Regions from separate parts of the Pseudoxanthomonas sp. OG2 genome, predicted to be linked through region 1. Evidence: riboswitches for the same ligand, from Rfam matches in the RefSeq annotation. Region 1 holds a riboswitch; the other holds the start of a gene.

Region 1 (5,662 bases):
CAACGCATCGATGGCCTGATCCACTGATGTCGCGCGGTTCCGGGCGTGCATGCCTTGTCAGCGGAGCAAGCTCCGCTCTACGGGTCCGGCTTCACTGTCACTTCAAATGCAACGGCGATGGTGGGCGCCTCGTTCGCAACGGAGTGTCCGCATGCCCACCGTGTTCGCCCACGCCCTGGTTCCCATCGCCGTTGGTCTTGGTCTGGGACGCCGGCGTATCCCCGCACGCTTGCTGATTACGGGCGCGGTGGCGGCGATGCTGCCGGATGCGGACGTGGTGGCGTTCAAATTCGGTATCGCCTACGCCGATGCGCTGGGGCATCGCGGCGCCAGTCATTCCCTCGTGTTCGCGCTGCTGCTGGGCGCGTTGGCGGCGTGCTTCCATCGTCCGCTGCGCGCGCGGGCCTGGACGGCGTTCCTGTTCGTCGCCTGCTCGGTACTGTCGCATCCACTGCTGGACATGCTGACCAACGGCGGCCTGGGCGTGGGCCTGCTGTGGCCCTGGTCGGAACAGCGTTTCTTCGCCCCTTGGCAGGTCATCGAGGTATCGCCGTTCGCGCACCGGTTCTTCAGCGCGCGCGGCGTGGAGGTGCTGTGGTCGGAAGCACGCTGGATTGGTGTGCCGGCGCTGCTGCTGATGGCCGTGCTCGCCGCCCCGCGTCTCTTGTGGGAGCGACGTCAGTCGCGATGAAGCATCCGGATCACTCCTGTCGCGACTGACGTCGCTCCCACAGGATGGACGATGGAACGACTCATGCCATTGTAGGAGCGACGTGAGTCGCGACGGAACATCCGGAGCATCTCAACCGTCCCGGTCGCGACTTACGTCGCTCCTACAAGAAACCATTCAATGCTGGGTGGGGGCGGCGTCCGGTTCGGAATCGACGTCTTCGGCGCCGGCACTCATCTCGGCTTCCAGCTTCTTTTCGAAATCTTCCAGGCTCATGCCCTGGGCGGCGGCTTCAATGACGGCGGTGTCGCGCAGCTCATCCGAGTAGACCAGCCGCACCGGCTGGCCGTTGGCTTCGTGCAGGGCGGCGGCGCGCTTGATCATCGCCAGCACCTCGGCGGCACTGTCGGAACTGCCAGCGATGCGGCCGTCCATGCCCAGCACCCACACGCCGGCCTGGCGCACGATGCCGGCCAGCAGGTCGCCCTGCGGATTGCGCAGCTCGGCGTGCGGTTCGATCGCCGGGGCGTTGGCGCGGGCCAGGTTGCGTGCCTTGATCGCCCTGCGCTTCTTGGCGTCGCGGCGGGCCTTTGAATGGGTAGACATCGGGGATTCCTTGTCGAAGCTCAGATCTGATCGGTGGGTTCAAGCGCGGCGGGTTCTTTCGGACAGGCTTCGGCGCGCCGGCTCACCTGCGCCTCCCAGCGCCACATCGCCCAGCCGGCCAGCGTCAGCACGCCCGCGCCCAGCGCCAGCCACAGGCCGTGCCGGCTCAACAGCGCCGAAACCACGCCGGCGATGATCGTGTTGATGAACAGGTTGCTGAAGGCCTGCAGCGACGATGCCGCGCCGCGCTGGCGTGGATACATGTCGAGGATGGCCAGGGTGAGGATCGGGAAGATCAGCGCCACGCCGAACGCCGACAGGCACATCGGCAGCACCGCCCACGGGATGGTGATGGCATCGCCCACCCACGCGTTGTAGGCAAGGTTGGCGAGCGTCGACACGCCCATGCAGGCGAAACCGATGCGGGTCAGCTGGGTGCCGCTGATGCGGCCTGCGGCGCGCCCGGAGACGAACGCGCCCAGGGTCATGCCGCCGATGGTCGGCAGGAACAACCAGGCAAACTGCTGCTCGTTCAAGCCCAGCCGGTCCATCACGAAAATCGGCGCCGAGGCGATGTACAGGAAGATGCCGCCGAAGCTTAGCGAGCCGGCCAGCGCCAGCCGCTGGAAGCGCGGGTTCAAGGCGATGGCGAAGTAGTCACGCAACAGGTGCTTGGGCGAAACCTTCACCCGCACTTCCGGCGGATGGGTTTCCGGCAGCCACAGGCCGACGGTCAGCAACAGCAGCAGCGAGAAGCCGGCCAGGAACCAGAAGATCACCGGCCACGCGCTCCAGCCCAGGATCCAGCCGCCGATGATCGGCGCGATCGCCGGGGCGATGCCGAAGATCATCGACACCTGGCTCATCAGCCGCTGCGCGTCGTCGCCATGCAGCACGTCGCGGATCACCGCGCGGCCGACGATGAAACCCACGCCGGCCGAGAAACCCTGCAGCGCGCGGAACAGCAGCAGCGTGGTCATGTCGCGCGACAGCGCGCAGCCAATCGACGCCAGCAGGAACAGGAACAGCCCGCCCAGGATCACCTTGCGCCGGCCGAACGCATCCGACAGCGGGCCGTGCACCAGGCTCATCAGCGCGTAGGTCAGCAGGTAGACGCTGATGACCTGCTGCATCGCCAGCTTGTCCGCGCCCAGCTGCGCGCCCATCGCGTTGAACGCGGGGAAGATGGTGTCGATCGAGAACGGGCCGAACATCGCCAGCCCGCCCAGCAGCAGGGCCAGGCGGCGGTTGGACGGCAGCTTGCGAACGCCGGTCATGGCGCGCTCCCGGCCACCGAAGGGTCCACCGGCGGCGAAGTCGGCGGGCCCTTCAACTCGACCGTGTTGCCTTCCGGGTCCCGCAGGTACTGGGACGGTCCCATGCCGTCGGCGCCGTAGCGCTCACCGAATTCGGCCAGGGTCGCCCCGGCCGCTTCCAGGTACGCCGCCAGCGCCTCGCGGTCGAAGGGTTCCACCCGCAGGCACAGGTGGTCGACGTTGTGGCCTTCGGGTCCCGGCGCGGCCCCGCCCAGCCGGCCCAGCTTGCCGTCCACCGGCACCAGGTCGATCAGCGACTCGCCGGCCCGCAGTTGCAACAGGCCCAGCTCCGGCCGGTCCCGCTCCACCGTGCAGCCCAGCACCCCGCAATAGAAGGCGCGCATGGCCGCCAGGTCGCGGACGCGCAGGACGATGTGGTCCAGGCGCAGGAGTCGGAAAGGGGGCGCATTCATGAACAGGGATGGCCGGCGCGGGGGGCCGGACATGGTAAGGCCAACCGGGACGATGCGGGCGGCCGCAGGCTATAATCCGCGCCGCAAGACCAGGTGGGAGAAGCGGGGAAACCCGCTGCCGAAGGCGCAAACGCCCGTAATCGCTCAGGCCCGATACCACCCCCGCTGCAAACACTCTGGAGAGATCGGCCACGCGCCGGCGCCGAAGGGGCACGAAGCACCACCGCGACCTCGTCCGCGGCGCTTCCAAACTCTCAGGCAAAAGGACAGAGGGGCACCCACGTGCGCACTTCGCACGCCCGGCTTCATGCCTTTTCCGGATGCCCCTGCCCATGTCCCAGACTCCGTCCTCGCTTCGCGATCTCGAGCACCACGACGCTTTCATCGCCCGCCACATCGGTCCCAACGACGCCGAAATCGCGCACATGCTGCGCGTGGTCGGCCACGACTCGCTGGAGGCGATGACCGATGCCATCGTGCCGGCCAACATCAAGTCCGCCGCCCCGCTGGCCCTGCCCGAAGCGATGACCGAGGAAGAGGCGCTGGCCAAGATCCGCGCCGTCGCCGACCGGAACCAGGTGTTCAAGAGTTTCATCGGCCAGGGGTACTACGGCACCCACACCCCGAAGGTGATCCTGCGCAACATCCTGGAGAACCCGGCCTGGTACACCGCCTACACCCCGTACCAGGCGGAAATCTCGCAGGGCCGCATGGAAGCGCTGATCAACTTCCAGACCATGATCACCGACCTGACCGGCATGGAAATCGCCAGCGCCTCGCTGCTGGACGAAGCCACCGCCGCCGCCGAGGCGATGACCCTGGCCAAGCGTTCGGCCAAGTCGAAGTCCAACGTGTTCCTGGTCGCCGGCGACACCCATCCGCAGACGATTGAAGTCCTGCAGACCCGCGCCGAGCCGCTGGGCCTGACCGTGGACATCGTCCGTTCGACCGAAGCGTTCCATGAAAAGCTCGCCGCCGGCGATTACTTCGGCGTGCTGGTGCAGTACCCCGCGTCCAGCGGCTGGCTGGAGGAATGGGGCCGCGACGCGGAGATCATCCACGGCCACCAAGCGCTGTTCGTGATGGCCACCGACCTGCTGGCACTGACCCTGCTCAAGACCCCGGGCGAAATGGGCGCCGACATCGTGGTCGGCAACACCCAGCGCTTCGGCGTGCCGTTCGGCTTCGGCGGCCCGCACGCGGCCTTCATGGCCTGCCGCGACGCCTACAAGCGCTCCATGCCGGGCCGCCTGATTGGCGTGTCGGTGGATGCCGACGGCAATCCCGCCTACCGCCTGACCCTGCAGACCCGCGAGCAGCACATCCGTCGCGAGAAGGCCACCTCCAACATCTGCACCGCGCAGGTGCTGCTGGCGGTGATGGCCTCGATGTACGCGGTCTACCACGGTCCGGAAGGCCTGACCCGCATCGCCCGCCGCGTCGCCCGCCTGACCGCCATCCTGGCCGAAGGCCTGCGCGCGCTCGGCCACGCCACGGTGCACGCCAGCGCGTTCGACACCCTGTGCATCGACGCCGGCGACGCCGCCGAGGCGATCCTGGCCCGCGCCAGGCAGGCCCGCATCAACCTGCGCGTGCGCGGCAACGGCACGCTGTGCATCTCGCTGGACGAAACCACCACCCGCGCCGACGTCGAAGCGCTGTGGGGCGTGTTCGCCAACCCGGGCGCCACCCTGCCGGGCATCGACGCGCTGGACGCCAGCGCGCCGTCGCTGATCCCGGAAAGCCTGCGCCGCACCAGCCCGTTCCTGACCCACCCGGTGTTCAACACCCACCACAGCGAGCACGAACTGCTGCGCTACATGCGTGCGCTGGCCGACAAGGATCTGGCGATGGATCGCACCATGATCCCGCTGGGCAGCTGCACCATGAAGCTCAACGCCACCGCCGAGATGATCCCGGTGACCTGGCCGGAGTTCGGCAACCTGCATCCGCTGGCCCCGGCCGATCAGGCGCAGGGCTACAAGGAACTGATCGACGGCCTGGAAGCCATGCTGGTCGAATGCACCGGCTATGACTCCGTCAGCCTGCAGCCCAACTCCGGCGCGCAGGGCGAATACGCCGGCCTGCTGGCCATCCGCGCCTACCACCGCTCGCGCGGCGAGGCCAAGCGCGACATCTGCCTGATTCCCGAATCCGCGCACGGCACCAACCCGGCCAGCGCGCAGATGTGCGGCATGCAGGTGGTGGTCACCAAGTGCGACAGCAACGGCAACGTCGATGTCGAGGACATCCGCCGCGCCGCCGAGAAGTACAGCGATCGCCTGGCCGCGATCATGATGACCTACCCCTCCACCCACGGCGTGTTCGAAGAGGACGTGGTGGAGATCTGCAACATCATCCACCAGCACGGCGGCCAGGTGTACACCGACGGCGCCAACATGAACGCGCTGGTCGGCGTGGCCAAGCCGGGCAAGTGGGGTTCGGATGTCTCCCACCTCAACCTGCACAAGACCTTCTGCATTCCGCACGGCGGCGGTGGCCCGGGCGTGGGCCCGTGCGCGGTCAAGTCGCACCTGGCGCCGTTCCTGCCGCGCACGCTGGGCGGTGAGGGCGACGTGGGCATGGTGTCGGCCGCCAGCTTCGGCAGCGCCAGCATCCTGCCGATCAGCTGGATGTACATCACCCTGATGGGCTCG
Region 2 (5,662 bases), on a different contig from region 1:
TGGCGACATCGCACACAGACAACGAACTGGAGATTTCCCGATGGCGCCCCACACCGACGATCTGCGCATCCGCAAGCTGGAACCGCTCACGCCTCCGGCCGAGGTCATCGCGGAACTGCCCTGCGACGAAGCCGTGTCCGAAACCGTCAGCCGCAGCCGCGAAGCGCTGCACGCGATCCTGCATGGCCGCGACGATCGCCTGGCGGTGGTGATCGGCCCATGTTCCATCCACGACCCGATCGCCGCGATGGAATACGCGCAGCGCCTGCGCCCGCTGCGCGATGCGCTGGGCGGAGAGCTGGAAATCGTCATGCGCGTGTATTTCGAGAAACCGCGCACCACGGTCGGCTGGAAGGGCCTGATCAATGACCCTGGCCTGGACGGCAGCTTCCGCATCAACGAGGGCTTGCGGCTGGCACGCGGCCTGCTCCGCAACATCAACCGCCTGGGCCTGCCGGCCGGTTGCGAATACCTGGACACCACCTCGCCGCAGTACATCGCCGATCTGGTCGCCTGGGGCGCCATCGGCGCGCGCACCACCGAGAGCCAGATCCACCGTGAACTCGCCTCGGGCCTGTCGTGTCCGGTCGGCTTCAAGAACGGCACCGACGGCAACGTGAAGATCGCCGCCGACGCGGTCAACGCGGCTTCGCATCCGCATCATTTCCTGGCCGTCACCAAGGAAGGCCGCTCGGCCATCGCCGCCACCACCGGCAACCCGGATTGCCACGTGATCCTGCGCGGCGGCAAGGCGCCGAACTACGACGCCGACAGCGTGGAGGCGGCCAGCCAGGTATTGGCGAAGGCGGGCCTGGCACCGCGCCTGATGATCGACGCCAGCCACGCCAACAGCCTGAAGGATCCGGAAAACCAGCCGCGCGTGATCGAGGACATCGCCGCGCAGATCGAGGCCGGCGAGACCCGCATCATCGGCGCGATGATCGAAAGCCACCTGGTCGCCGGCCGCCAGGATCTGGTGCCGGGCCAGCCGCTGGCCTACGGACAGAGCATCACCGACGGCTGCATCGGCTGGGACGCGTCGGTGGCCGTGCTGGAACGCCTGGCCACCGCCGTGCGCCGCCGCCGCGAGCGCAACGTGTCGCAGGCGGCCTAGTCCGCATCGTGGAGGGCCGCAGGAGCGGCCCGGGCGCGACGGCGATCCGTTCCCCTCTCTCCGGATCGTCGGCGCAATCCCGGGGCCGCTCCTGCGCGGAGCGCCATCGCGGGATGCCCGCATCGCCCGATGCGATCAGTGCGTTTCGCCGCGATAGACGAACTTCGGCACGTCCCAGTTGTAGCGGATCGCCAGCAGCCGCAGCAGGAAGCCACCGCCCAGGCAGCCCAGGGTGGCGGTGGACTCATTCACGCCCGCGTGCAGCAGGAGCAGATACGCCGCGCCGGTCAGCAGCGAGACGCTGGCATACAGTTCCTTCTGGAATACCAGCGGAATCTCGTTGCACAGCACATCGCGCAGCACGCCGCCGAAGGTGCCGGTGAGCATGCCGGCGATCACCACGATGGCCGGCGCGTGCCCGGCCTCGCGCGCGATCGCGCAGCCGATCAGGGTGAAGGCGACCAGGCCCAGCGCATCCAGCCACAGGAACGCCTGGCGAAGATGATGCATCCAGCGGGCGACGAAGGTGGCGACGATGGCCGCGCCAATCGTGTAGCCCAGGTATTCCGGATGCTTCACCCAGCCCAGCGGGTAGTGGCCGAGCACGATGTCGCGCAACGAGCCGCCGCCGAGCGCGGTGACCGAGGCGATGATGACGACACCGAACAGGTCCATCCGCCGACGGCCGGCGGATAGCGCGCCGGTCATGGCTTCGGCGGTGATGGCGACGAGGTAGATCAGGGACAGTAGCATGGGGAAGGTTCCGGCGGGAGGTGGCCGGAACCGGCGGGAATTGCGCGCACGCGGTCCACGCGCGGAGGGCGCGTGGGACGGAACACTCAATTCATGACCGGAATCCGGTGCCGCTCCCGCTGTCCTTTTGCCTGAGAGTTCGGCGGCGTGGGCCGCTTGCCCCTTCGGCGGGTCATCGAAGACCTCTCTCCAGATCGGCGTGGGTGGATGCAGTGGATGGTTGCGTCCAGCAACCGGGCCTGAGCGATTATGGGAGCCTGCGCCTTCGGCGGGAGCCGTGCGGCTCCGCTCTCCTGCATCTGGCGCGCACTTTAGCAGAGACCGATGTGAAAATACCGGCTCCACTGGCCTGCCTGTCCCCATGATCGCCTACGCGCTGCGCTCCGAAACCCCCGCCGACCTGACCGCCATCCGCGCCCTGATCACGGAAGCCTTCGCCGGCGCCGAACACAGCAGCGGCACCGAGGCGGCGATCGTCGACGCGCTGCGCGCGCGCGACGAGCTGACCCTGTCGCTGCTGGCGGAACAGGATGGGCGGGTGATCGGGCATGCGGCGTTTTCACCGGTGGCCATCGGCGATGGCGCGGCCGGCTGGTATGGGCTGGGGCCGGTGGCGGTGGCGCCGGACTGCCAGGGCGCCGGCATCGGCGCCGCGCTGATCGAAGCCGGCCTGGCCCGGTTGCGCCAAACCGGCGCGGGCGGCTGCGTGGTGCTGGGCGATCCCGGGTATTACGCGCGTTTCGGTTTCGCGAACGAGGCCGAGCTGCGTTACGAGGGCGCACCGGCCGAATACTTCATGGCGTTGACCCTGGATGGCAGCCGGCCGCAGGGGCCGGTGGCGTACAGCGTGGCGTTCGAGGCGACGGAAACCGCGCGGGACTGACATTGGCTTTGCCTCTCCCTTCGGAGAAGGGGGATTGAGGGGGATTTGTTCTTGGCGCCAAAAGCAAATCCCCCGTCACCTGCTGCGCAGGTGCCCGCCCCCTTTTGCAAAGGGGGCTATCGATGTTGCGCCTTGCTTATGCCTCCCCCTTCGAAGAAGGGGGACTGAGGGGGATTTGTTCTTGGCGACAACAGCAAATCCCCCGTCGCCCGCTACGCGGCCGCCCGCCCCCTTTGTTAAAGGGGGCTATCGATGCTGCGACTTCTGCTTTTGCCTCCCCCTTCGGAGAAGGGGGATTGAGGGGGATTTGTTCTTGGCGCCAAAAGCAAATCTCCCGTCACCTGCTGTGCAGGTGCCCGCCCCCTTTTGCAAAGAGGGCTATCGATGTGGCGCCTTTGCTTATGCCTCCCCCTTCGAAGAAGGGGGACTGAGGGGGATTTGCTTTTGGCGCCAAAAGCAAATCCCCCGTCACCTGCTGCGCAGGTGCCCGCCCCCTTTGAAAAAGGGGGCTATCGATGCTGCGACTTCTGCTTTTACCTCCCCCTTCGGAGAAGGGGGACCGAGGGGGATTGATCAGCCATGCGGCTGTTGAAAAGCGCTTGCTCTTTCAGGTCTTCATGCTGCCCGTGTCCAGCCACCGCTGGTGCCACGACAGTGCCTCGGGCAACAGATGCGGGGTGTGGCGGCCATAGCTGGCATGCAGGGCGCGTTCGAAATAGTCGGTCAGCGCGTCGCGGTAGTCCGGATGCGCGCACTGCGCAATCAGCACGCGCGCGCGTTGCTTGGGCGAGAGGCCGCGCAGATCCGCAAGCCCCTGTTCGGTGACGATGATCGAGACGTCGTGTTCGGTGTGGTCCACGTGGCTGACCATCGGCACCAGCGAGGAGATGCTGCCGCCCTTGGCGGTGCTGGGGCTGAGGAAGATCGAAAGGTAGCCGTTGCGGGCGAAGTCGCCGGAGCCACCGATGCCGTTCTGGATGCGCGAGCCCATGATGTGGGTCGAATTGACGTTGCCGTACAGGTCCGCTTCCACCATCCCGTTCATGCAGATGCAGCCGAGCCGGCGCACCAGTTCCGGATGGTTGGAGATTTCCTGCGTGCGCATGACGATGCGCTCGCGGTAGAAACCGATGTTCTGCTTGAACACCTCGTTGGCTTCCGGGCTCAGCGCGAAGCCGGTGCACGAGGCGCTGCGCAGCACGCCATCGCGCAGCATGTCCAGCATGCCGTCCTGGATGACCTCGGTGAACGCGGTCAGGTCGCGGAAGCCGCTGGCGCTCAGGCCGGCCAGCACCGCGTTGGGGATGTTGCCCACGCCCGATTGCAGTGGCAGCAGGTTGGGCGGCAGCCGGCCCTTTTTCACTTCGTGCTGCAGGAATTCGATCAGGTGCGCGGCGATCCGTTCGCTGGTCGCATCGGCCGGATTGAACGGGCTGTTGCGATCCGGGCCGTGGGTGCGCACCACCGCGACAATCTTGTCCGGGTCGCAGCGCAGCGCGGTGTCGCCGATGCGATCGTCCGGATGGATCAGCGGAATCGGGTTGCGGTGCGGCGGCAGCGCGGTGCCGTAGTAGATGTCGTGCATGCCGTCCAGGCCTTCGGGCTGCCAGTCGTTGACCTCGACGATCACCTTGCGCGCCAGATCCAGCCAGGTCTTGTTGTTGCCCACCGAGGTGGACGGCACCAGCGCACCGTCCTCACGGATGGCCGACACTTCCACCACCGCGGTATCGACCTCGCCGTAGAAGCCGAACCAGGTGTGCTGGGCGACGTGGCTCAGATGGGTGTCGAGGTATTCCAGGGTGCCGGCGTTGATGCGCTGGCGGGTGTCCGGATCGCTCTGGAACGGCAAACGCAGGGCGATGCCGTCGACCTTGGCCAGCGCGCCGTCCAGTTCCGGCGCGGTGGACGCGCCGGTGAGCAGGCGGATCTGGAAGCCCTGGCCCTGCGCGTGGCAACGGTCGATCCGCGCCGCCAGTGCCAGCGGCACTTCCTTCGGATAGCCCGAGCCGGTGAATCCGCTCATGGCCACGGTCTCGCCGGGCTGGATGTGCGCGGCGGCTTCTTCGGCGGAAACGGCGAGCGCGCGCAGGCGCGGATGGCGGATACGGTCGCTGGACATGCGGGGGAGCGGAACCAGAAAGCGGAAAGCGCGCATTATCGCCCGCGGGCCCGGCCCGGGGGCCAAGACGATCGGGGAATACACCGCATGCGATGTTTCGTGTCCCGTGGTTCGGGCATGCTGTGCGCATGAACAGGACGTCGATTTCCGGGCTCGCCCCCCGCTGGAGCAGCACACGCCGCTGGCTGCTGCGCGCGGCCTTGGCCCTGCTGGCGCTGTACGCGCTGTACCTGGCCGCGGCCAATCTGTGGATCAACACCGCTTTGGGCGAGAGCACGCTCAACCGCAAGCCGGAGAAATTCCAGATGCATTGGGCCGGCGGCCACAGCTGGTGGCCCGGACGGGTCAGCCTGCGCGAGGTGAAACTGCAGGGCCAGGTGCGGCGCATCGCCTGGCAGGCGCAGGCCAGCGCGGTGCAGGGCGAGATTGCGTTGTGGCCGCTGCTACGGCGGGAACTGCACGTGCCGTGGGTACAGGCCGACGGCGTGAGCGGCGGCGTCCATCGCGCCGAACGGGAACTGCCGGTGCCGCCGCCGCGCGATGGCGGCTGGGTGTTGCGCTTCGATCGCATCGCCAGTGACAGCCTGACCCGCGGCGAGTTCGACGGCCTGCGCCTGGACGGTGAAGGCAGCGCACAGGTCGGTTTCGTCAAGCAACTTCGCGGCGGGCCAATGGAATTGCTGCCCTCGCGCGCGGCGTTCCGCAAGGCGCGCCTGGCCCGTGATGGCGAGGAGGTGCTGCGCGAGGCGGAACTGGACGCCACCTTCGCGATCGCCAGGCACCGCCGCGA

What was found. A riboswitch is a leader RNA that binds a small molecule or an ion and turns the genes downstream of it on or off. The one in region 1 is predicted to bind glycine.
Region 2: another riboswitch for glycine. It lies ahead of FHW78_RS19395 (trimeric intracellular cation channel family protein); the one in region 1 lies ahead of gcvP (aminomethyl-transferring glycine dehydrogenase).

Annotation. Positions count from the first base shown of each region.
Region 1 is NZ_JACHYM010000001.1:927,314-932,975, forward strand. Features, by position in the region: gene FHW78_RS04355 (metal-dependent hydrolase) at 152-691, shown strand; gene FHW78_RS04360 (hypothetical protein) at 848-1,276, opposite strand; gene FHW78_RS04365 (multidrug effflux MFS transporter) at 1,297-2,553, opposite strand; gene FHW78_RS04370 (VOC family protein) at 2,550-3,005, opposite strand; glycine riboswitch at 3,172-3,285, shown strand; gene gcvP (aminomethyl-transferring glycine dehydrogenase) at 3,326-5,662, shown strand, end outside.
Region 2 is NZ_JACHYM010000003.1:434-6,095, forward strand. Features, by position in the region: gene FHW78_RS19390 (3-deoxy-7-phosphoheptulonate synthase) at 41-1,114, shown strand; gene FHW78_RS19395 (trimeric intracellular cation channel family protein) at 1,250-1,867, opposite strand; glycine riboswitch at 1,979-2,070, opposite strand; glycine riboswitch at 2,081-2,173, opposite strand; gene FHW78_RS19400 (N-acetyltransferase) at 2,232-2,750, shown strand; gene FHW78_RS19405 (acetyl-CoA hydrolase/transferase family protein) at 3,358-4,872, opposite strand; gene FHW78_RS19410 (hypothetical protein) at 5,001-5,662, shown strand, end outside.